DNA from 3 places in the Clostridium sp. ATCC BAA-442 genome. Region 1 is predicted to be linked to each of the others. Evidence: riboswitches for the same ligand, from Rfam matches in the RefSeq annotation. Region 1 holds a riboswitch; each other region holds the start of a gene.
What was found. A riboswitch is a leader RNA that binds a small molecule or an ion and turns the genes downstream of it on or off. The one in region 1 is predicted to bind cobalamin.

Region 1 (7,636 bases):
CGCCCTGTTGCTGTGGGGGTGCGGCCTGCTCAGCCCCTGGCTGGCTTTCGCGGCGGAGGCGCTGCTGTGCTATCAGCTGCTGGCCGCCAAGTCCCTGCGGGACGAGAGCGACAAGGTGTACGAGGCCCTCAAGGCCGGAGACCTGCCCGGCGCGCGGCACGCCGTGTCCATGATTGTGGGGCGGGACACCGAGCGGCTGGACGAGGCCGGCGTGGCCAAGGCGGCGGTGGAGACCGTGGCGGAGAACGCCTCCGACGGGGTGATCGCCCCCCTCATCTTCCTGGCCCTGGGCGGCGCGCCCCTGGGTATGCTCTACAAGGCGGTCAACACCATGGACTCCATGGTGGGCTACAAAAATGACCGCTATCTCTACTTCGGCCGGGCGGCGGCGCGGCTGGACGACGCGCTCAACTTTCTCCCCGCCCGCATCGCCGGGGTGCTCATGTGCCTGGGCGGCGCGGCGGCGGGTTACGACGGGAAGAACGCCTGGCGGATCTTCCGGCGGGACCGGAAGAGGCACAAGTCCCCCAACTCCGCCCACACCGAGGCGGCCTGCGCCGGAGCGCTCCAGCTCCAGCTGGCGGGGCCCAACTACTACTTCGGCCAGCTGGTGGATAAACCCACCATCGGCGACGATCAGCGGCCGGTGGAGGCCCTGGACATCCTGCGGGCGGGCCGGATTCTCTACGCCACCGCCTTTTTTGCCCTGCTGCTCTTCTGCGGCGTGCCCCTGCTGATTCTGCTGTTCCCGTAACACCGGCCCGCCGCCCCACCCGTCCACCATCCTGACCAGAGAGAAGGGAATCACCATGACCCCATATACCCACGGCGGCGACGTGCTCACGGCGCGGGCCCGCTTCGGCGGCGACGTGCTGGACTGCTCGGCCAACCTGAACCCCCTGGGGATGCCCCCGGCGGTGCAGGCGGCCGCCGCGGCCGCCCCCGCTCCGGGCGGCCATCGCCGCCCACGACGGGGTGGCGCCGGAGCAGGTGCTCTGCGGCGGCGGGGCGGCGGAGCTGATCTTCCGGCTGGCCTACGCCCTGCGGCCCCGGCGGGCGCTGGTCACCGCCCCGGCCTTCTCCGAGTACGAGGAGGCGCTGACGGCGGCTGGGTGCGCCGTGACGCGCCACCCCCTGCGCCGGGAGAACCGCTTTGACGTGGACGGCGGGCTGCTGGACGTCATCGCGCCGGGGGTGGAGCTGGTCTTCCTCTGCACCCCCAACAACCCCACCGGGCGGCTGGTGGACGGGGCGCTGCTGCGGGCGGCGGCGGAGCAATGCCGGGCCGTGGGGGCGGTGCTGGCGGTGGACGAGTGCTTTTTGCCCCTCTCCGACGGGGCGGGGCCGGGGCTGGCCCCCTGTCTGGCGGAGCACCCCAACCTGCTGCTCCTGCGGGCCTTCACCAAGAGCTACGCCATGGCGGGCCTGCGGCTGGGCTACGCCCTCTCCGCCAACGGCGGACTTCTGGAGCGGATGGCCGCCGCCGGCCCGCCCTGGAGCGTCTCCACCCCCGCCCAGGCGGCGGGGCTGGCCGCCCTGGAGCAGTGCCCCGACTGGCCGGAGAAGGCCCGGACCCTGCTGGCGTCGGAGCGCCCCGCCCTGTCGGACGGCCTGACCGCCCTGGGGCTGGAGGTGGTGCCTGGACAGGTTAACTACCTGCTGTTCCGGGCGGCGGGCGCGGCCGATTTGAAGGAGCGGATGCTCATGCGGGGCGTGCTCATCCGCTCCTGCGCCAACTACCACGGCCTGGGGAACGACTGGTACCGGGTGTGTGTGGGACAGGCGGAACAAAACCGGCGGCTGCTGGCCGCCTTAAAGGAAGTGTTGTGATGGCCAACGCGATTATGATCCAGGGAACCGCCTCCAACGCGGGCAAGTCCCTGCTGGCGGCGGGGCTGTGCCGCATCTTTGCCCAGGACGGCTATAAGGTTGCCCCTTTCAAATCCCAGAATATGGCCCTTAACTCCGCCATCACCCCCGACGGCTTCGAGATGGGCCGGGCCCAGGTGGTGCAGGCCGAGGCGGCGGGGGTGGCCCCCGACGTGCGGATGAACCCCATCCTGCTCAAGCCCACCAGCCACGTGGGCTCCCAGGTGATCGTCAACGGCGTGCCCCGGGGCACCATGGCGGCGGGGGAGTACTTCCGCTATCGCAAGAGTCTCATCCCCGAGGTGATGGCGGCCTACGAGTCCCTGGCGGCGGAGTACGACATTATCGTCATCGAGGGGGCGGGCAGCCCGGCGGAGATCAACCTACGGCAGGACGACATTGTGAACATGGGCATGGCCCGCCGGGCTAACGCCCCGGTGCTCCTGTGCGGCGACATCGACCGGGGGGGCGTGTTCGCCTCCCTCTACGGCACGGTGAAGCTGCTGGAGCCGGACGAGCAGGCGAGGATCAAGGGCCTGATTATCAACAAATTCCGGGGGGATGTGGATATCCTCCGCCCCGGTCTGGGGCAGCTGGAGGCCCTCTCCGGCAAGCCGGTGCTGGGAGTTGTCCCCATGATGGACGTGGATGTGGACGACGAGGACTCCCTCTCCCACCGCCTGAGCGGAGGGGGAAGGGTGGGCCTGGTGGACATTGCGGTGGTGCGCCTGCCCCGCCTGTCCAACTTCACCGACTTCAACCCCCTGGAGCGGATGGAGGAGGTCACCCTCCGCTACGTCCGCAATCCCCGGGAGCTGGGGCGCCCCGATCTGGTGATCCTCCCCGGCACCAAGAACACCATGGACGATCTGCGCTGGCTGCGGGAGAGCGGCATGGAGACCGCCGTGCTCAAGCACGCCTCGGCCGGCGGAGCGGTGATCGGCATCTGCGGCGGCTATCAGATGCTGGGGAATACCGTCTCCGACCCCGACGGGGTGGAGGGGGGCGGCTCCCTCCGGGGCCTGGGCCTGCTTCCCGCCGACACGGTGTTCCAGGGGGAAAAGACCCGCACCCGGGTGACGGGGGCCTTCCGCGCCCCGGAGGGGCTCTTCCGCGCCCTGGCCGGCGTGGCCTTCGAGGGCTACGAGATCCACATGGGCCGCACCGAGAGCGGGGCGGCCCCCCTGGCGGAGTTCACCACCCAGACCGGGGAGCGGCGCTCCGACGGCCTCAGCGCGGGCAACGTGTGGGGCTGCTACGTCCACGGCATTTTCGACAAGGCGGCGGCGGCCGCCGCCCTGGTGAACGCCCTGCTGGCGGCCAAGGGGCTGGAGCCGGGCGCGGCCAGCGTGGACTGGCAGGCGTACGCCCAGCAGCAGTACGACAAGCTGGCGGCCGGCCTGCGGGCCAGCCTGGATATGAAACGCATTTACCGGATTCTCAACGGGGAGGAATAGAGACATGAAACACATCGAATTGCAGCGGGTGGCCCCCGCGGACATTGAGGCCCGGAGCATGGAGCTCATCGGCCAGGAGCTGGGGGAGCGGGTGTTCCCGGCGGAGCAGCTGCCCGTGGTCAAGCGGGTGATCCACACCACCGCGGACTTTGAGTACGCCGACAATCTGGTCTTTTCCGCCGGGGCGGTGGAGGCGGGCATCGCGGCCATACGGCAGGGCTGCACCATCGTCACCGACACCCAGATGGCCTTCTCCGGGGTGAACAAGCGGGTGCTGGAGAAATTCGGCGGCCGGGCGGTGTGCTTCATGTCCGACCCGGACGTGGCCGCCGAGGCCAAGGCCCGGGGGGAGACCCGGGCCACCGTGTCCATGGAGCGGGCCGCCCGGCTGGAGGGGCCGCTGGTGCTGGCCATCGGCAACGCCCCCACCGCCCTGGTGCGGGCCTGCGAGCTGATCGACGCGGGGGAGCTCAGGCCCGCCCTGGTCATCGGCGTGCCGGTGGGCTTCGTGAACGTGGTGGAGAGCAAGGAGCTGCTGCTCACCCTGGACGTGCCCCACATCGTGGCCCGGGGGCGGAAGGGCGGCAGCAACGTGGCCGCCGCCATCTGCAACGCCATGCTCTATCAGGCCAGCAACAACGCGCGGGAATAACGGGAGGGACGCACGATGACAGAGAGAGCGGTTCTGGCGGTGTCCTTCGGCACCAGCCACCGGGACACCCTGGAGAAAAACATCGCGGCCATTGAGGCCGAGCTGGCCGCGGCCTTCCCGGAGCGGGCGGTGCGCCGGGCCTTTACCAGCGGCATGATCCTCCGCAAGCTGGCGGGGGAGGGCACCCACATCGACAACGTGCCCCAGGCGCTGGAGCGCCTGCTGGCCGGGGGCTGTACCGACGTGGTGGTGCAGCCCACCCACGTGATGAACGGGGAGGAGTACCACAAGCTGCTGACCCAGGCGGAGCCGTACCGCGCCCGCTTTGCCCGCATGGCCTTCGGCCGCCCCCTGCTAACGGCGGCGGAGGACTACGCGGCCCTGGGCCGCGCCCTGATGGAGGCGCTGCCAGCCCAGCGGGCGGACACCGCCGTGCTCTACATGGGCCACGGCTCGGAGCACCAGGCCAATTCGGCCTATGCCCTGATGGAGTACACCTTCCACGATCTGGGTCGGAAGGACGTGGTGATCGGCACGGTGGAGGGCTACCCTGGCTTCGGGGAGGCCCTGCGCCGGCTAAAGGAGCGCCCCCAGGTGCGGAGGGTGGAGCTGCGCCCCCTGATGACCGTGGCGGGGGATCACGCCAAGAACGATCTGGCGGGGGATGAGGAGGACTCCTGGCGGCGGCGTCTGGAGGCCGAGGGCTACGAGACGGCCTGCGTGCTCACCGGCCTGGGGGAGTACCCGGCGGTGCGGGCGCTGTTTGTGGAGCACGCCAGGCAGGCGGAACAGCTCCAGGCGGAAGCCTGTTGATATAGATCCGGGGGCCGGAAACGGGAAGACGGGTGCAAATCCCGCGCAGTCCCGCTGCCGTAAGAGAACAGCCGGTGCGCACGGGCCACTGGGGCGACCCGGGAAGGCGCGCAGCGGCGGAGACGCTCAAGCCGGAAAACCGTGCCGGCTCCGAATTCACAGCCACCTACGAGCGATAGGAAAGGATGAAACACATGATGAATCAACGAAACACACGGCTTCTGCGCACGGCAGCGGTGCTCGTCGGCCTGCTGGGCGTGCTCACCATGAGCGCCTCGGCCATGCACATTGCCGAGGGCTACCTGCCGGTGGGCTGGGCCGCCGGCTGGGGCGTGGTATGCGTCCCCTTTGTGGTGGCGGGCTTCCTCTCCATCCAGAAGAAGATCGCCCAGGCCCCCAAGGCCAAAATCCTGCTGGCCATGTGCGGAGCGTTTGCCTTTGTGCTCTCCGCGCTGAAAATCCCCTCCATAACCGGCTCCTGCTCCCACCCCACCGGCGTGGGGCTGGGCGCCATCCTGTTCGGGCCCATGACCATGGCGGTGCTGGGGCTGATCGTCCTGCTGTTCCAGGCTCTGCTGCTGGCCCACGGCGGCCTGACCACCCTGGGGGCCAACACCTTTTCCATGGCCATCGCCGGCCCCATCGTGTCCTGGGCGGTCTACAAGCTGCTGCGCAAGGCAAACGCCCCGGCGGCGGTGGCGGTCTTCGCCGCGGCCGCGCTGGGCGACCTGTTCACCTATGTGGTGACCTCGGTGCAGCTGGGGGTGGTCAACGGCGGCATTGGGAAATTCCTGATGGTGTTCGCCGTCACGCAGATCCCTCTGGCCATCGCCGAGGGCCTGCTGACCGTGGTGGTGTTCAATGTGCTGGAGAAGTACAGCCGGGAAGAGCTCCACGCCCTGTGCGTGCTGTAAGGAGGGAACCGGAATGAAGGTATGGCAGAAAAATCTGATCCTGATCGTGCTGGTGGTGCTGCTGGCGGCGCTGCCGCTGTGGCTGCTGCCCAACGCCGAGTTCGGCGGCGCGGACGGCCAGGCGGAAGAAGTGATCCTGGAGCTTCAGCCCGACTATGAGCCCTGGTTTGAGCCGATTCTGGAGCCGGCCAGCGGCGAGGTGGAGTCCCTCCTCTTCGCCCTCCAGGCCGCCATCGGCGCGGGCGTGGTGGGCTTCGTCCTGGGCCGCATCACCAAAAAGCCGGAAAAGAGGGATCAGGGCTGATGGGAACCGACCGCTACGCCTATCAATCGCGGCTGCGGCGAATCTCCCCCATGCCGAAGCTGCTTCTGACCGGCTCGGCGCTGGTGCTCTGCCTGCTCTGCGACAGCGTAACGGTCGGCCTGGTCACCCTGCTGGGGATGTGGGGGCTGGTTACCGCCCTGGGCGGACTCAGCCCCCGCGTCTTCCTGCGCTTTCTGTGCATCCCGATGGCCTTCCTGGCCGTCGGATGCGTGACGATCCTGATCAACAGCTACCCCCAGGGCGCGCCGGTGCTGCTGGCCGTGCCGGTGGGGGAGCGGCTGTGGGGCTTTGACGGGGCGGCGCTGCTCCGGGCCGGGCGGCTGTTCTGCAAGGCACTGGGGGCGGTGGGAGCCATGTACTTCCTGGCGCTGAACACCCCGATGACCGATGTGACCATGGCGCTGGAGCGGCTGCACGTGCCCCACCTGATGGTGGAGCTGATGGAACTGATCTACCGCTTTATCTTTGTCCTGACCGAGACCGCCTCCCGCATCCGCCTGGCCCAGGAGTCCCGGCTGGGCTATCAGGGGCTGCGCCGCTCCCTGTCCTCCCTGGGCACCCTGGCCTCCATGGTGTTTCTCCGGGCGTGGCGGAAGGCGGATCGGGTGTATACCGCCCTGGAGTCCCGCGGCTACAGCGGAAGCCTGGTCACCCTGTCCGGCGACTATGCGCGGGGGGCGTGGCTCTACCCGCTGACGGCGGCGGTGGCGGCGGTTCAGCTGGCGGCATGGTATTTCGAGAGGAGGGTGATGGGATGATGGAGGCCGCGATTGAGGCCAGAGAGCTGCGCTATATTTATGAGGACGGCACGGCGGCGCTGAAGGGCATTAACCTCCGGGCCGAACGGGGAAAGATCACGGGCATTCTGGGGGCCAACGGGGCGGGCAAGTCCACCCTGTTTCTGAACCTGAACGGCGTGCTCCAGCCGTCCGACGGGGAGATTCTGCTGGACGGCGTGCCGGTGAAGCGGGATCGGAAGGGGCTGACCGAGCTGCGCCGCCGGGTGGGCATTGTCTTCCAGGATCCGGACGACCAGCTCTTCTCCGCCGACGTGTACCGGGATATCTCCTTCGGTGCGGTCAACCTGGGCCTGCCCGAGGCGGAGGTGCGCCGCCGGGTGGAGGCAGCCATGGAGCGCACGGGGGTGTCCCACCTGCGGGACAAGCCCACCCACGCGCTCTCCTTCGGTCAGAAGAAGCGGGTGGCCATCGCCGGCGTGCTGGTCATGGAGCCGGAGGCGCTGATTCTGGATGAGCCCACCGCCGGACTGGATCCCCAGGGGGTGAGCGATCTGTTGGAGCTGCTGACCAGCCTGCGGGACAGCCAGGGCATGACCATTCTCATGGCCACCCACGACATGGACGTGGTGCCCCTGTGCTGCGACTACGCCTACCTGCTGGGCGGGGGAAGCGTGCTGGCCCAGGGAACGCCGGAGGAGCTGTTCACCAAGGCGGAGCTGCTGCGGGCCAACCACCTGCGCCTGCCCCGCATCGCCCATCTGATGGCGATTCTCCGCGACCGGGACGGCCTGGACGTGACCCCGGTGGGCACCATTGGGGCGGCCCGGCGGGAACTGCTGCGATTGTTGAAACAGGAGGAGTTATTG
Region 2 (7,636 bases), on a different contig from region 1:
GCAGAGCAGGAGTCCGGGAAAGCGGGAACGAACCAGTCGGAGGGTCTCCAGGGTGGCGGGGTTGGCCAGGGGCTCGCCGGGCCCCGCCACCCCCGCCACCCGCAGACGGCTGTCCAGGCGCAGGGCGCGCTCCACGCGGTCCAGGGCAGCCTCGGGGGAGATGACCTCCGAAGTGACGCCGGGCCGGGACTCGTTGGCGCAGTCATAGCGGCGGTCGCAGTAGCCGCACCGGATGTTGCACCTGGGGGCCACGGGCAGATGAATCCGGCCATAGCGGAAGTGGGCCTGGGCGGAGAGGCAGGGGTGCTCAGCCGGAATCAAAGCGGGGCCGCCTTCCGGCAGAGCGCTTCCAGCCCGTCGTCGCTCATCGGCTCCGGGATGCAGCCGCCGCGGTTGTCCAGGAGGACGGACGCCAGGGCGCGGAACGCCTGGGCGGGCGCGCTGTCCGGCGCGCTGTCCACCACGGTTTGGCGCTCCAGCTCGGCCTGGCCGATGAGGGGACTCATGGGAATTTTTCCCGCCACCGTGGTGCCCAGCTCCGTCGCAAAGGCTTGGAGCAGGCCGTCGTTGTCCACGCTGCTGCGGCCGTTGTGTATAATTCCGGCCAGTCGGATTCTACCGCTCTGGGCGTATTTGCGGATACCCCGGCAGATGTTGTTTGCGGCGTAGAGTGCCATGAAGTCGCTGGTGGTGACGAGATACACCTCGTCGGCCACCTGCTCCCGCAGCGGCATGCTGAACCCGCCGCAGACCACGTCCCCCAGCACGTCGTAGAGCACCACATCCCGGTCATCCAGCAGGCCGCGGCTGCGGATCTCCTCCATGGCCACGATAATACCCCGCCCGGCGCAGCCGGTGCCCGGCTCCGGCCCGCCCGCCTCGATGCAGCGGACGCCCCGGCTGTCCGTGAAGGCGATCTCCCCGGAGGCGCCGGTCTTGAGCTGGTCGAGAACGGTGGGGATGCGCCGCCCCATCAGGCCCCGGGTGGAGTCCGCCTTGGGGTCGCAGCCCACTACCGCCACCCGTTTCCCGGCCTGGGCCATGGCCGCCGCCAGGTTGGACACGGCGGTGGACTTCCCGATGCCCCCTTTTCCATAGACGCAGATGCGTTTCACTGATAGAGCGCCCCTTTCAAGATGCGGCCGTTCATGATGCCGCGGAAGATGTCCTCCAGAAGATGGAGGGTTCCCAGCCCGCCCAGGTGGGGGCGGGGGGTCAGACAGACCTCATCAAACACCGGGTAATCCACGCGGATCAGCGGAATTTCCAGCTCGTCGGCACCGTCCTGCTCAAAGGAGGAGCCAAACAGAAGCGCCGCCTCGGAGCCGCGCAGCTCCCGGTAGAAGTCCTCCTGGTCGGAGAGCTCCTCCCGGCGGGCAAAGCACACCACCTCCATCCCCAGCTCCTGCTCCAGAAAGCGCCGCAGACCGTCGGCCCGCGGCCCCGAGGCGAGGATCGCAGCCGGCATGCCGTAGAGGGCCTGTAAATAGCGGTAGGCTTTTCCAGCTCCCTCTGCAATCTGACGGTCCAGCTCCGCCCGGGCCTGATGATAATCCAGACCGAAGCGGCGCTCCAGCCGACTCCAGAGATCGTCCGCGCCGGCGGCGCCATAGGGGTAATCAAGTTCCTCCCACGGTATGCCGAAGTACTCCTTCATGGCTTGCGCCAGCTCACGCCCCTTTCCACGGAGCACCAGGTTCACATCGGCATAGGGTGCGCGGCGCACTTCCTCCAGCGTACAGCGGGAGAGCACGGCGCCTAGTGCGGCCTGGGGGGCGAGCATAGCCCGGAGGGCCTCAACATCGTCGGCGGCGTGGGGGTCATCCATCCCGAGCCCGATCAGATTAACCAGGGGACGGGGATCAGAACGGGGATAGGGCCGGGGATAAGGCCGGGGGACCGGGGGCTTCATCAGCGGGAGCAGTGCCAGCCATCCAGCCTCCAGCCCGCGAGCCGCATCCCCACGGAAGCCTGCCGCCTCCACATGGAGCAGCGGCGCCTCATGGGGGATGCGGGCTAAGACGGCGGGGATATCGTCCCCAATCATCTCACTCACACAGCCGCTGACCACAAACAGGACGGACGGTTGGAAGAGCTCCAGCGCGGAGCGGACGGCCCGCTCCAGAGAAGCCTCGCCGCTGAACACCACGTCGCTGTCGCTGATGACGGTGCAGGTCTGCCGGATATCCCGCATATCCTGGGCAACGTGGAGGGACATGGAGCCAAAATTGCAGCCCACCACGGAGTGGAGCAGAACAATGCCGTCCTGAATTCCACCCAAAGCCTGATAGGCTCCAAAGAGCTTGCAGCCGCTGGCCGGCCTCATACGGAATCCCCCTTTCGATTGAGCCACATTCTGGACCACATTTCCTTGGCGGCCAGATTAGACTGATTACAGTACAGTGGGTAATGGCGGCTTTGGAAGGGCATTTTCCCCAGCAGAAGACTGCTGCGCTCCGTCCCGTGCTCCAGGCGGCGGCACATCCTACGCACCGTGCGGACATAGGAGGGAAAGGAGAGGGAGGTGGTTTCGTTGACCGCGGGGATCAGCGGCGCGCCCATCCCCTCCAAGGTGAAGTCGCCGGTGCCCACCACCACATCCGCCTCTGCGAAGATTCCGCGCAGCGTCTCCTCTGCCGGGTTCAGGAGGAGCTGTGTCTCCGGGCTGTAGAGGGCGGCGGCCTCCCGTACCCGGGCCAGCAGGCTGTCCTCCAGCGCGGGGGTGACATTCAGGTTTTTACGGCTCTCCGGGGTCAGGATGACACAGAGATGGGAGACCGACAGGCCATAGTCCCGCACATAGGATTTGAGCTCGAAGGGAGCCTGCTGGATGCTGCGGCTGACGAGAACCGCCCGGGCCTGCCCCAGGCGGCGGCGGGCCTCCGCCGTCTCCTCCAGGGCCTGGGCCCGCGCCGCCAGGACGACGGGCTCCACCGCCGCCTCCATGCGGAGGGCCTGTCCAATGTCCCGGTAAAAGGTGCAGATTCCATCCAGTCCGGCGTAGCGTCCCGCGCCGCCGATGTGAAGGTATGCGGTTCCGAATTTCTCCCGCATGCGTCTGGCCCAGCGAACCCGCTTGACCAGATTCAGTTCCGCGGCCGGGGCGTGTACCAGAGAGGAGAGGGGGGCGCTGGGGATCCACGTGTTCACCTGAATCCCGCAGCCGTTCAAAAAGACCTCCAGCTCCCGCAGGGCGGCCTTTCCCTCGCTCCCCCAGCCCACCGTCTCGATGTTGATGCTGTGCGGGATCTGAGCGGACGGCTCCATCACCTGCTCCACCAGGGCGTAGAGCGCCTCGGTGAAGCCGCAGCCCTTTAGCTCCATCTCCAGCCGGTTGTCGCCGGTGATGGTCTGGTGGGCCAGCTCTTTCAGACGGTTCCGGGTGTAGTTTTTGTCCCGGTGGGAGAAGAGCTCCGACTGGACGCCCACTACCGAAATACCCTCCCGCCGCAGCTCGGCGCATACGGAGCGCACATCTTCGTTCAGAATGTCGCTGATCGGGGAGGGGATCACCATGATGAGCCCGGGGCGGTAGCGGCTCCAGGCGTCCCGTATGGCCTGGCGGAGCTTCTCCTCCCCGCCGCAGATGATGTCCCGCTCCTCCAGATTGGAGGTCAGCACGCTGTAAAAGGGCTGGTGCCGACGCCGGGCGGAATAGCGGTAGTGAAACCCACAGCCCCGCGGGCTGTGGAGGAGCGGAAGCACCTCCTGCATTTCCCCCACCGCCCCCACGCTGCCGGAGATCTTCCCGTTTACACCAAAGGTGTGCAGCAGGCCGGAGGGGTACATCGCGGTCATCAGATCTTCAAAAAAAGGCTGTCGCATGCGCATTTCTCCTCTCTGCCCGGAGAAAGCAAAATCGCCGGCCCCGCGTATTCTGACGCGGAGCCGGCTTGCAGACAGGCGCACCGGCAGGGCCGGCGGCCTGTGGAGCAGCTTTCACCGGAAGCGTCCCCACAAATTCAGCAAGCAGGTTTCCTGGCTTGCGGCTCGTCACGTGCTGCGCCTTCTCACATGTGAAACATGCAATGGCGATCTGCAGCCCGCTCCCCGCTTACAGTGACCGGATCGCTCGGGAGTTGCACCCGATTCCCTCTAACCAGACGGAGTCTGGCCACTTGCTGAAAACGTATATGAAGGAATTATAGCACAGCCCGGCCGGAAAGAAAAGGGGGGTGATCTCCTGTGACTGCTCTCAACGCGAGATTTCTTATACTTGATTGGTTCGCCCGTTACAGGCGGCGAAGAGCAGATGCGGCGGTGAGCCGGTGGGAATGGAATGTGCCTGTTGCCGCTAGGCTCCGTAAGTGGAGAGCATTCGGCGCAGTTAGACACATATTGACAGGCCTTGGACGGCGGTGTATACTGAATCCATAATTTCATATAGCAGGATATGGTGATACGTTTGTATTGAAAAGGGAACGCAGTGCAAGTCTGCGACAGCTCCCGCTGCTGTAACAGGGACGGCCCGCTTAATACCACTGGGAAACCGGGAAGGTGAGCGAAGCCGGATGATCTGGAGTCAGAAGACCTGCCATGTCTATCGGATTCTATTCTTTCGGCGAGGGAGAATTGGATGCTGCCGCGGTGGATATCGCGGTCATTGGGGCATTAACTGGGCATCGCTGGGGACGGCGGTGCCCTTTTTGCATATCCAGGACAAAGAGCATTCCTGTTTTCTAACGACAAAACAGGAATGCTCTTTCATTATAAGACCAAAGCAGGGGACCGTCCCTGTTTTGAATAGAAATTTAAGAGAAGGAAAGAAGGAACATGTATGAAACGACTGGCATCCCTTCTGCTGGCCAGCGCTCTTGCGCTGACCGCAGCCGGCTGCGCGGGACAGAACCCGGCGGCTTCCACCCAAAGCGGCCCGCCGGAAGCGGTGGAGAGCGGCAAGTCCTCCGTTGCCTATGTGGAGGAACTGCGCATCGGTACCACCGCCGCCATTGACGGCGCCAACGTTATGACGGAAAACGGTATCTTCGGCAAGCTCAACTACAACGCGGTGGTCACCGCTCCCTTTGTAGTCACCGATGAGAATGGCAAGGTTCAGCCCTTTTTCATGACGGGCTGGGAGCTGAGCGGCGACTTGAATACCATTACCGCCACCTTTGCCACAGATCAGGGCCTCACCTGGCACGACGGTGAACCTGTGACCATGGATGACGTGGTGTTTACCTTCCAATATCTGATCGACCGCAAGTCCAGCTATTGCAGCGGCCTGACAGGGGTGGAGGCGGTGAATGAGACCACGGCCACCCTGACGCTGACCGACGGCAAGGCCTTCACCATGCTCAACAGCATGGCTAACTTCGTCACCCTTCGGCCGGAGCATGTGTGGTCCAAGGTGGAGGGCGAATACGCCGAGTACACCGGCGAGGACGCCGCTATCGGCTGCGGCCCCTACAAGCTCACAGGCGTGGACGAGGAGGCCCAGAGCATGACCCTAGAGGCGGTGTCGGATACCTACATGGGACAGGAGCTGACCGTGCGCAAGCTGACCGTGCGCACCTACGACAGCCACGACGCCCTGGTGATGGCCCTGCGCAGCGGGGAGGTGGACGCCATGTACGACTACTCCAACTCCCTGAACGCCACCATGGTGGACTCCATCACCGGAGTGGAGGGGCTGGATCCCGGCATGAGCGACAACCCCGGCAACTATCAACTGGTGTTCGGCTTCAACGAGCAGCCCACCGACGACCTGATCTTCCGCAAGGCCGTGCGGGCCGCGTTGGACTACGAGCTGCTCCGCGTCACCATCGGAGGGGAGGACGGCCAGATCCCCCACGCCGGTATCGTGGCGCCCCCCAATAAGGGCTTTGACGGCTCGCTGCCCGAGCTGGCTCAGGACGTGGACGAAGCCAACGCCCTGCTGGATGAGGGCGGTTATGTGGATGCTGACGGCGACGGCTGGCGGGATATGCCCGACAGCAGCGAGCTGAATGTCCTCATTACTCCCCAGTACAACAAGACCCGTCAGGCCCTCTATCTGCGCATCGCCGAAGTGCTCAAGACCAATCTGGAGGCCGTGGGCGTGCAGACTACCATGGACGAGGAGAGCGTGCGCAACTCCGACCACGCCACCGAGGTCCGCAAGCAGGGCACCTATGAGCTCTACATCGGCTATACCTCTCCCGGCGTGGCCATGTATGACACCGCCTTCATGTACATGATCGGGGATAACGACAACAACCGCTGGGGCACCTGCCTGCTCCCGGAGTTTGTCGCCGCCTATGAGGCCAAGAAGACCGCCGGCAGCTACGAGGCGTACAACGCCGCCATGAAGGAGCTGCAAGCGCTTGCCGATGAACAGGTGGTGGGACTGGCTCTGTGCTGGGACAAGGCCTACTTCCCCTACCGTACCGACCACTATGAGGGCTGGACCAATTTCCCCGGCTGGGGCGTGATCAACTACAAGACCTGGTTCTCCACCCGGCCCGCAGTCTAATAGACGCGGTATGAAAGGAGCGGTTTTCAAATGAAAAAGCAAGCCCTTTCCCTGTTTTTAGCCGGCGCGCTGGCGCTGAGCCTGTTCGGCTGCTCTGCGCAGCCGGCGGCGGAGAGCGCACCTCAGAGCTCTCCTGCCGAAACGGCGGGCAGCTCCTCCGCCGGCGTGGTGGAGGAGCTGCACCTCGGGACCACCGCCGCAAACGACACCTTTACCACCTTTGTGGAGAGCGGCGCATTTGGAAAGATGTGCTATAACTCCTTTGTGACAGCGCCCTTCTGGCAGACGGGGCCCAACGGCGAGGTAGAGCCATTCCTTGTTGCAGATTGGACGGTCAGTGAAGACTCCACTACCATCACCTGTGACTTGGCGCTGGACCAGGGCATCACCTGGCATGATGGGGAGCCCCTGACCATGGACGATGTGCTGTTTACCTTCGATTATAACATCAATGTGCGCAAATCCAGTTACGGCTCCTATGTGGACCATGCTGAGCAGGTGGACGAGGACACCATCAAGGTGGTTTTGAAGGAACCCGGTGCCTACCAGTGGCTCAAGCTGGTGGCTGGCTATTTCTACGTCCAGCCGAAGCACATTTGGGAGAACATTGACGCCCCCAAGGACTACCGTGGGGAGGATGCTGTCATCGGCTGCGGCCCCTACCGCTTTGTCAGCTTGGACGAGGATGCTCAGACCAGCTACTACGAGGCCGTAAGCGACACCTATCTGGGCCGCGAGGTGACGGTAAAGAAGGTTTCACTCCGGTCCTTTGACAGCAATGATGCTTTGGTCATGGCTCTGCGCAATGGCGAAATTGACGCCATGTATAGCTATGCCAGTCCCATCCCGGCCACTATGGCATCCTCCATCACGGGTGTGGAGCACGTGGAGCCCGGTATGAGTGACAATACGGGCAGCTATATGATCATGTTCGGTTTCCGGAAAGGGCCTACGGACGACCTGAACTTCCGAAAAGCAGTCACGCTTTCCCTGGACTACGAGCTGCTGGCCGACGCCATCGGCGGTGAGGATGCCCAGGTACCCGGGGTGGGGGTCATTGCGCCGCCGAATCTCGGCTATGATGAGACGCTGCCCAAGCTGGAACAGAATCTGGAGGCAGCGAAGGCCGCTCTGGATGAAGGCGGCTACCTGGATGTGGACGGAGACGGCTACCGGGAGATG
Region 3 (7,636 bases), on a different contig from region 1:
ACAGTTCGGCCTCTCCGGTCTCCGGATCGGTCCAGCCGGACACCCCGCGGATGTCGGGCCCTGCCTCTGTGGTGGAGCCTTCGGTTCCGGCGGGCACGTTGGGGCTGGTCACATAGGTGAACGCGCTGTTCTTCTCGCTGGCCTCTGTCGAGATCTCGTAGGTCTTCACCGCCGTCACCGTAGTGCCCGCGGCGGTTCGGATGTACGCCGTCACCGTCAGCTGCTCTGTGTCGGGCAGCGGGTCAATGGGGATCTCGACGTCATAGGTCTTGCCGGTCTCCCAATCCTGTGTAATGACGTTGCTGCTGAGAGGCGTCCCTTCTGCCGAGCTGCCCCCGTAGAGCGTGACGGTGAGCTGTCCGTCCGGGATCTTGGAGGGTACGCTGAGAGGGAGGTAGAGCCGGGCCCGGCTGCCCGCCGGAAGCGTGTCCCCCTCCTTCCCTGCGAAGGACGGATTGACAGTGATCCCCGAAAATGCGCTTCCCTCCAGATACGCACCCTCGCCCAGGGTGACCTCCGCCAGCTTGAAGTGGGCGGTAAAGGTCACGTTCTCCATGCCCTCGGCCAGGGCCACCGTCATGGGATTGGCCGTCTTGTCCCAGTCCTGGGTCAGTTCCTCCAGGTTTATCGCCTGGAGGCCATTATTCTCCACGGGAGCGGGGGTCTCCTCTACATCGGGGGTCTCCTCTACATCGGGGGTCTCCTCCGCGTTCAGGCGCAGCAGAGCCACCGGGGAGGGTGCAGCCGTTTCCGCCCCGGTGGCATCCTCCGCCCCGTCCGGGGCAGGCTCGGCTGGCGCAGGCTCTTCCGTGGGTGCGCCGGTCTCATCCGGCGGGGTCTCCGTCCCGTCGGCAGCTTCCTCCGGCGGCGCAGTTGTCTCCGGCTCGGAGGGGGCGGGCTCCGCCTCACCGCCATCCTCCGGCATATCCTCATCTGGAAGCACCTGCTCCTCCGGCGCGCTGTTTTCCGCGCCGGTTGGGACGCCCTCCCAGCTCCAGTAGTCAAACATATAGAGTTCATCCGGCGTGGCCGTCAGGGTGTACTGATCCGCGCCGTTGGAGGAGTTTACATAGGAAAAGGACGCGGTTCCATGCCCAGCATTCTCAACTGTGAGAACACGGCGATCCCGGAAGTAGGCGGTAAAGTTGGTGTTCTTCGTCAGGTTCACGGTATACGGATTGTCATAAATGCGGTCAGAACTTCCCTCCGCGAGCCAGTAGTCGAACGCGTAGTCCTCTGCCCCCATAGCGGCGAGTACATATTGATCGGCCACGGTACCTTTCAGTGCCTCTGCCGTACCACGTCCCTCCTGTGCGACGGATACGGTCGCGGAATGCGTTGATTCAGCCGGTGCTGGAGCGAGGATGATCGTGCTCCCCCCACCAAGCCCATAATCACTATTGAGGATTCGGGACATCCTCGTCATTTTGAAAGACAACTTGTTGCCTTGAATCGTTATAAAAGTTTTTTCCTCCTTATTTGAATAAGAAAGGACATATTTTCCCGTATCCTCATGATCATGCAAATATTGATTCAGCTCACCATTACTTGCTGTCCCGCTAACGGTCCAGCCCTTATATCCACTTGGGGAAAAATTATCTAATGTGACAGTACTAGTGACGATAGATGTAACGCCGCCACCACCCTCAGTCTGAAATTTTTCATTAACTATATATTCGTTGCGCTCTCCGGCCTTAATCTCATAAGTATTCCCGCTTATCTTAAACTGCCCTGAGACAGCGCCTGTATACGTCCTCAAATCGATCACGATTTTGATCTGTTTCTCAGTCGGTTCAACAGCCAGTGCCGTCGGGGCACAGAGCGAGCATAAAAGCGACAGCACCAACAGTATGGAAAGAAGCTTCCTCTTCTTCAGCAATGATGACTCCTCCTCTAATTCGTCTTCCAGCCTTCACCAGAAGCCCTTCAACAGATGAATGTCCCCGGCCGCCGAACACGTCGGCGCCCGGGGGTTCAGATCATTCTCTCATGGGACGGCCATTTTCCGCTCCCTCTTGTCAGTCGTGCACCACATACAGGTGGTTATAGTCATTGCCAAAGACGGCGTAGCCGTTGTCAATGGCCATGCCGCCCAGGGCGTAGGTGTCGCCCGTTGTGCCCCAAACCTGGCTGCCGGTCGTGCCGTCATAGCTGTAGCAGTAGCCGGCGCCCTTCTGGGCGTTGGTGTTGAAGTACAGGTAGTCGGTGCCGGTGCCATCGCCCATCACCACGATAGAGCTCTGAACCGGGAAGCCGGAGGCCACAGTACTCAAACTCCCAGTTCCCAGATCCAGGCACTGGACGCCGCCTTCACTAAAGCCGGAGTAGTAGCCCACATAGATGCGGTCGCCCACCTTGGTGGGGGTGGAGGTGGAGGTGGCGCCCAGTTTGATGTGCCACTCGACCGTCAGCCCGTCATCATAGGAGCAGCACCACAGGTAGCCGCCCTGGGTGGTGAAGTACAGGTAGCCGTCATCCAGCATGACGGTGGAGCGCACATTGCCCGCGTCGCTGGCCACATCGGTCAGATCCAGCACGCCGCCGGTTGTGTCAAAATCCGCGATGCTCCGCCAGTACAGCAGGCCATTGTCGCTGCCGAAGTAGACGTTGGTGCCGTCGCTCACCGCGCCGGCCCAGTAGAAGCCGTAGCTGTCGGGGGTGAAGGTCTTCACCGAGTAGTCGGAGAGCTTGACCTGATAGTAGGTTCCCGCGCGGCTGCCGCCGGGCCAGGTGCCGAAGTACAGGTAGGTCCCGTCGGTGGTGATGGGGGTGTTGATCTGGCCATTGATGCCGGTCAGGACATTCGTCACAGTGGGTTTGTTCTGATCCAGGCCGGTAAGAGCCATAACCTTGCTGCCGGTACCGGTAAGCCACTCACCGCCCTCGTAGTCGTCATACTGGCTGATGGTACCCACATAGAGGGTATCGTCCGACGCGTCGTCGGGGGTACCCTTGTCGTCCAGATAGGGGGTAGACAGTTGGAAGCCGCTCTTGGCGTTCAGAGAGGTTCCCTCCGTGCCATAGGGATCGGTAGTCCAGACGATGCTGCTGCCGCCATTTTCCGCGCACCTGATCTTGGCTACCAGCGCGCCGCTGGCTCCATAGCCATCGTAGAGAACGTAAGCATAGGTAGTCCCGTTCACCGTCTGCATTACAGGCACGTTGTCCACGCCATCCCAGCCGGAGCCGGTACACTTAAGTTGGATGTAGCTGTTCAGGCCGGAAGCATCCGGCGTGGTAGGAGCCTCCGTCACCACCGCGTTGTGATTGTTGCTGCCGCCGTAGACGTTCCAAGACGCGAACGCGCTGGTGGACAGCATGCCCGCGGCCATCGCCAGAGACAGGCACACGGACAGAACCTTTTTGCCGTTTTTCATCTTTTGCATGGCTTTTTCTCCTTCAAAATTAAACTTCCTTTGCTCGACCGCCGCACGAGCAGGATTCCCCGTGCGGCATGCACACGGACTCAGCAGCCATAGGCGTGCATGCTCCCATGGCCGCAATCAAAAGACATTTCCCAACCACCCGACCTTTCCAGTTCGCATAAAATTCCCATGTTACTTATCGTCACGGCCTGTCCGGCCTGTGAACGCGCCCTTACGCAAGCACCGGACCCCGTTCCTGCGCTCCCGTCCGCCCCGACGCAGACCGCGTTGTTCGGCCCTTGGCGCGCTCCTCTCCCCGCGCGCTTCCCCAGGCCGGTATCCCCTTCCGATGCCGCTATTCAGTTGTCGGCCGCGCTTCGGCCATTTGAAACGGGCGAAGGCCCGCTGGATTCCTAAAGGAGGCTCGTCATAGGGGTAGCCCCCTATGACGGAAGAAGGGGATCCCCTTCTTCATCAGGATTACTCGCTGCTGTTCTGTTGCTCTGTGTATGCCCGCTCTCTCGCCTGACAGCGGAGCTCCTCCTTGAAGATCTGCCGCTTGGGGAGGGGCTTCTGCTTCTTCGGCGGGACCAGCCCCGCCGCCGTGACCACATTCTTCCAGCAGCCAAAGCGAACCGCGATAAAGTGGCCTCCGATGATCTCCCCGGCGTTGGGCGTCATTCCAAGCCGTGCCGCCTCACCCCGGACATAGTCCAGCAGCTCTTCGTCGCTGGCGTCACCGTGCGTCTGGGCAAACTGAACATTTCGCTGACGAAGCGCTTCCTTGGTGCGCCCAATGAGTTTTTTGCTGAGCTTCTGATCACCGGTGAAATACTTGCCGCTCACAAAACAGCCTCCTGACTTGTGGCACAATCCGGCTGCCCCGCAGACCTCTTGGGGCAATAGAAACAAAAAGACGGACGCATACCGATACGTCCGTCTTTCCCCCGAGCGTGCGAATAAAAAGCGGACGCAAAATATGCGTCCGCTTTTGCACCCATTTCGGGTAGAAGGGGGCACTTATCCCATGCCCTCCTCACATTTGGCATTTATCTCAGAGCAGCCCCAAGGAATTGGGGGTAAGCTCCTAGTAGGTCTTCTGACTGATGTGTCCCGACGGGCCTAAAGCCCGCCTGCGCATATCCGCCGCCTTCCCAGCTAAGCCATTACGACCGCCAGTGACCTGCTTTCGCAGAAAACGGATACACTCCACAATCACAGCTATTGAATTGCACGTCCCCGCAGCTTTCGCCGCGGCTCCTGCTGCAAAACATGTCCAGGAATTTCACCTGATTCCCTTGTTCAGAAACAAGGATGCGTGTCCGGTCCCTGACGGGAACCGGGTCGCGCATTTGCCACAAAAGCCGGATTCATATTAAATTTTACGGGAAGGTGCATGCCGCTCTGCCCATGCGGGACTCAGGAACCATTCCCTTCAAAGAACTATCTTTTGTAAAACTTGTACTTTACAAATGGCTTTCTTTTGAGTTCATTATACAACTTTTTTCTTGAAATGCAAGGGGCAAACACAAAAATTTTCCAAACGCTATTTAACTTATCTCGACCAAGGAGGCAAAAATAAATTCGGCCTGTGGCCGTCATGGAGTTGGCTCCTTTTCGTGGACTTACTTACAAATAGAGATGGCGCCTGTTCCTATTGCGATTTTTGTCGAAAAGTGTTATAATTTTGGTAATATTTTCATCTGTAAACTTGCAGCTCGCTTTTGGGGGCGCCGAATTAAACTCCTAATCATGCAATCACGGACACCATAATAGGATCAGGTCTTGAATAGCGGGCTTCTAAACATCTGCTGGTTTGGTCGTCGCACACATGACCACGGTTTCCTGTCCGTGCATTTAAGGGGGGGGGATTTTTTACAATATTTTCAAAAGAGTAATCATACCGAACATTGCATCGTTTTGAGATAGAGAGATATGAAACGAGAATACATTCAGAAAAACGTATATGAAGCAGTACAGGAGCGCTTTGATTTTTTGTTCCGCGAGTTTGAGAACATCTACGTTTCGTTCAGCGGCGGTAAGGACAGTGGGCTTCTTCTGAACCTCCTGCTGGATTTTAAGCGCACTTATTACCCACAGCGGACGGTCGGCGTCTTTCATCAGGATTTTGAGGCGCAATATACAGTGACGACGGAATATGTCACAAAAACATTTGAGCGTTTGGAGTCTGAGGTCGATCCCTACTGGGTATGTCTGCCTATGGCTACCCGAACTGCCCTGTCCAGCTATGAGATGTTTTGGTATCCCTGGGATGACAGGCATCCTGAACTGTGGGTGCGTCCCATGCCCAGCTATTCCTATGTCATCAATATGGATAAGCCGTTCGATCATTACCGCTACCGGATGCACCAGGAGGACCTTGCTAAGCAGTTTGGGCGTTTTTATAAGGAACGCCATGGCGGGGGACGCACTGTTTGTCTGTTGGGATTGCGGGCAGATGAATCGTTGCAGAGGTACAGCGGATTTGTCAATAAGAAACATGGCTATAAGGGAGAATGTTGGATCTCCAAGCAGTTCAAGGATGTGTGGTGCGCTTCTCCCCTTTATGACTGGTCTAACAGGGATGTGTGGGTCGCGATTTCCCGGTTTGGCTATGAATATAATCGACTCTATGATCTGTATTATCAGGCGGGGCTCAAGATCGACCAGATGCGGGTGGCCTCTCCGTTCAATGATTACTCCAAGGATGCGCTGAATTTATACCGGGTGATTGATCCGGAGATTTGGACCAGGCTGGTCGGCCGGGTGCGGGGGGCCAACTTTGGTGCGATCTATGGTCGGACCAAAGCCATGGGCTATCGCAGCATCACTCTGCCAGAGGGGCATACCTGGCAGTCCTACACAAAGTTCCTGCTGGATACGCTGCCCAAGCGGCTTCAAAACAATTATGTAAAAAAATTCAAGACCTCGATTCAGTTCTGGCACGAAACGGGCGGCGGGCTCTCTGAGGAAGTCATTCGTGAGTTAGAGGAACATGGATATCAGATTCAACGAAACGGTGTATCCAACTATACACTAGATAAAAAATCCCGCGTGGTCTTTCTTGGACCGATTCCGGATCATACGGATGATATTAAGAGTACCAAAGACATTCCAAGCTGGAAACGGATGTGCTATTGTATTTTGAAAAATGACCACACCTGTCGCTTTATGGGTTTCGGCCTGACCCGGCAAGAGCAGAAGCGGGTCGATCTATTTAAGCGGAAGTATAGGGGGATCATAAATGACAAGTGAACCGTTTCGCAGTCCGGCCTATCGTATTATTGCTGTGCCGTTTGAAAAGATCATCCCCAATACATATAATCCAAACAGTGTAGCGCCTCCGGAGATGAAACTACTCTACCTCAGTATTCTGGAGGACGGATATACCCAGCCAATCGTTTGCTATTACTCTGCCAAACAGGATCTATATGCCATTGTAGATGGCTTCCACCGCTGGCGCGTAATGAAGGAACACCGGGATATCTATGAACGGGAGCAGGGAATGCTTCCAGTGGCAGTGATCGACAAGCCTCTCTCCAACCGTATGGCAAGTACCATACGGCACAACCGTGCCAGAGGATCCCATAATGTGGATCTGATGAGCAATATAATCAAGGAACTGCATGAGCTTGGGCGGTCCGACGCCTGGATCGCCAAGCATTTGGGGATGGACAAGGATGAAGTCCTACGACTCAAACAGATCACCGGCTTGGCCGCGCTGTTTCGAGATGTAAAATTTGGACAGGCATGGCGTCCGGTCGAGGAGGATGAATAGAAAATTGCTTTTATGGTGCCCATATAGCGTAAGCGTCATACAACAGTACTTCAGGCTGGTGTTATGAACAAAAAGGGTTTATTCTGTAATTGGCTAAGAGTAACAAGCAAAGAGATAAACTGGGAGGCAGAGGGCTTAGAAATCATTGTAAAACCGGATAATATCTAGAGTCCACACGCATTTCATTAGCTTTCCAGTCCGCGAAAAACATTACACTAACCAAAAGAGATGTACGCCGTCCGGCTCAGGCCGGACGGCGCATTTTTCATACGGGTTCTCCCAGTCTTCCGCCCTCCAGAGGGCGGATCGCCGTACAGAAGCGCTCACATAGAGCGCGGTCGTGAGAGATAAACAGGTAGCCCACCTCCCGCTCCTGCTGAATTTCCTGCAGCAAGTGGATCATCTGCGCCTGAGAAATCACATCCAGCATGGAGGTCGGCTCATCCAGAACCAGAAAAGAGGGGTCCATCAGCATCGCACGGGCCAAGGCAAG

Region 2: it holds a riboswitch for cobalamin, as region 1 does, so the genes downstream of both, ACESY8_RS05360 (ABC transporter substrate-binding protein) here and ACESY8_RS14365 (energy-coupling factor ABC transporter permease) in region 1, are expected to answer to the same signal.
Region 3: it holds a riboswitch for cobalamin, as region 1 does, so the genes downstream of both, ACESY8_RS05405 (homing endonuclease associated repeat-containing protein) here and ACESY8_RS14365 (energy-coupling factor ABC transporter permease) in region 1, are expected to answer to the same signal.

What each region holds. Positions count from the first base shown of each region.
Region 1 is NZ_CAXSQB010000038.1:4,333-11,968, forward strand. Features, by position in the region: gene cbiB (adenosylcobinamide-phosphate synthase CbiB) at 1-754, shown strand, start outside; gene ACESY8_RS14345 (pyridoxal phosphate-dependent aminotransferase) at 976-1,830, shown strand; gene ACESY8_RS14350 (cobyric acid synthase) at 1,830-3,326, shown strand; gene ACESY8_RS14355 (precorrin-8X methylmutase) at 3,331-3,978, shown strand; gene ACESY8_RS14360 (sirohydrochlorin cobaltochelatase) at 3,994-4,791, shown strand; cobalamin riboswitch at 4,783-4,954, shown strand; gene ACESY8_RS14365 (energy-coupling factor ABC transporter permease) at 4,986-5,705, shown strand; gene ACESY8_RS14370 (energy-coupling factor ABC transporter substrate-binding protein) at 5,719-6,009, shown strand; gene cbiQ (cobalt ECF transporter T component CbiQ) at 6,009-6,788, shown strand; gene ACESY8_RS14380 (ATP-binding cassette domain-containing protein) at 6,785-7,636, shown strand, end outside; gene cobI (precorrin-2 C(20)-methyltransferase) at 7,636-7,636, shown strand, end outside.
Region 2 is NZ_CAXSQB010000008.1:36,043-43,678, forward strand. Features, by position in the region: gene ACESY8_RS05340 (radical SAM protein) at 1-321, opposite strand, end outside; gene ACESY8_RS05345 (nucleotide-binding protein) at 318-1,115, opposite strand; gene ACESY8_RS05350 (nitrogenase component 1) at 1,112-2,326, opposite strand; gene ACESY8_RS05355 (nitrogenase component 1) at 2,323-3,825, opposite strand; cobalamin riboswitch at 3,952-4,137, opposite strand; cobalamin riboswitch at 4,378-4,553, shown strand; gene ACESY8_RS05360 (ABC transporter substrate-binding protein) at 4,778-6,454, shown strand; gene ACESY8_RS05365 (ABC transporter substrate-binding protein) at 6,485-7,636, shown strand, end outside.
Region 3 is NZ_CAXSQB010000008.1:49,140-56,775, reverse strand. Features, by position in the region: gene ACESY8_RS05415 (S-layer homology domain-containing protein) at 1-1,273, opposite strand, end outside; gene ACESY8_RS05410 (PQQ-binding-like beta-propeller repeat protein) at 2,019-3,386, opposite strand; gene ACESY8_RS05405 (homing endonuclease associated repeat-containing protein) at 3,846-4,211, opposite strand; cobalamin riboswitch at 4,438-4,713, opposite strand; gene ACESY8_RS05400 (phosphoadenosine phosphosulfate reductase) at 5,301-6,620, shown strand; gene ACESY8_RS05395 (IbrB-like domain-containing protein) at 6,610-7,143, shown strand; gene ACESY8_RS05390 (ABC transporter ATP-binding protein) at 7,409-7,636, opposite strand, start outside.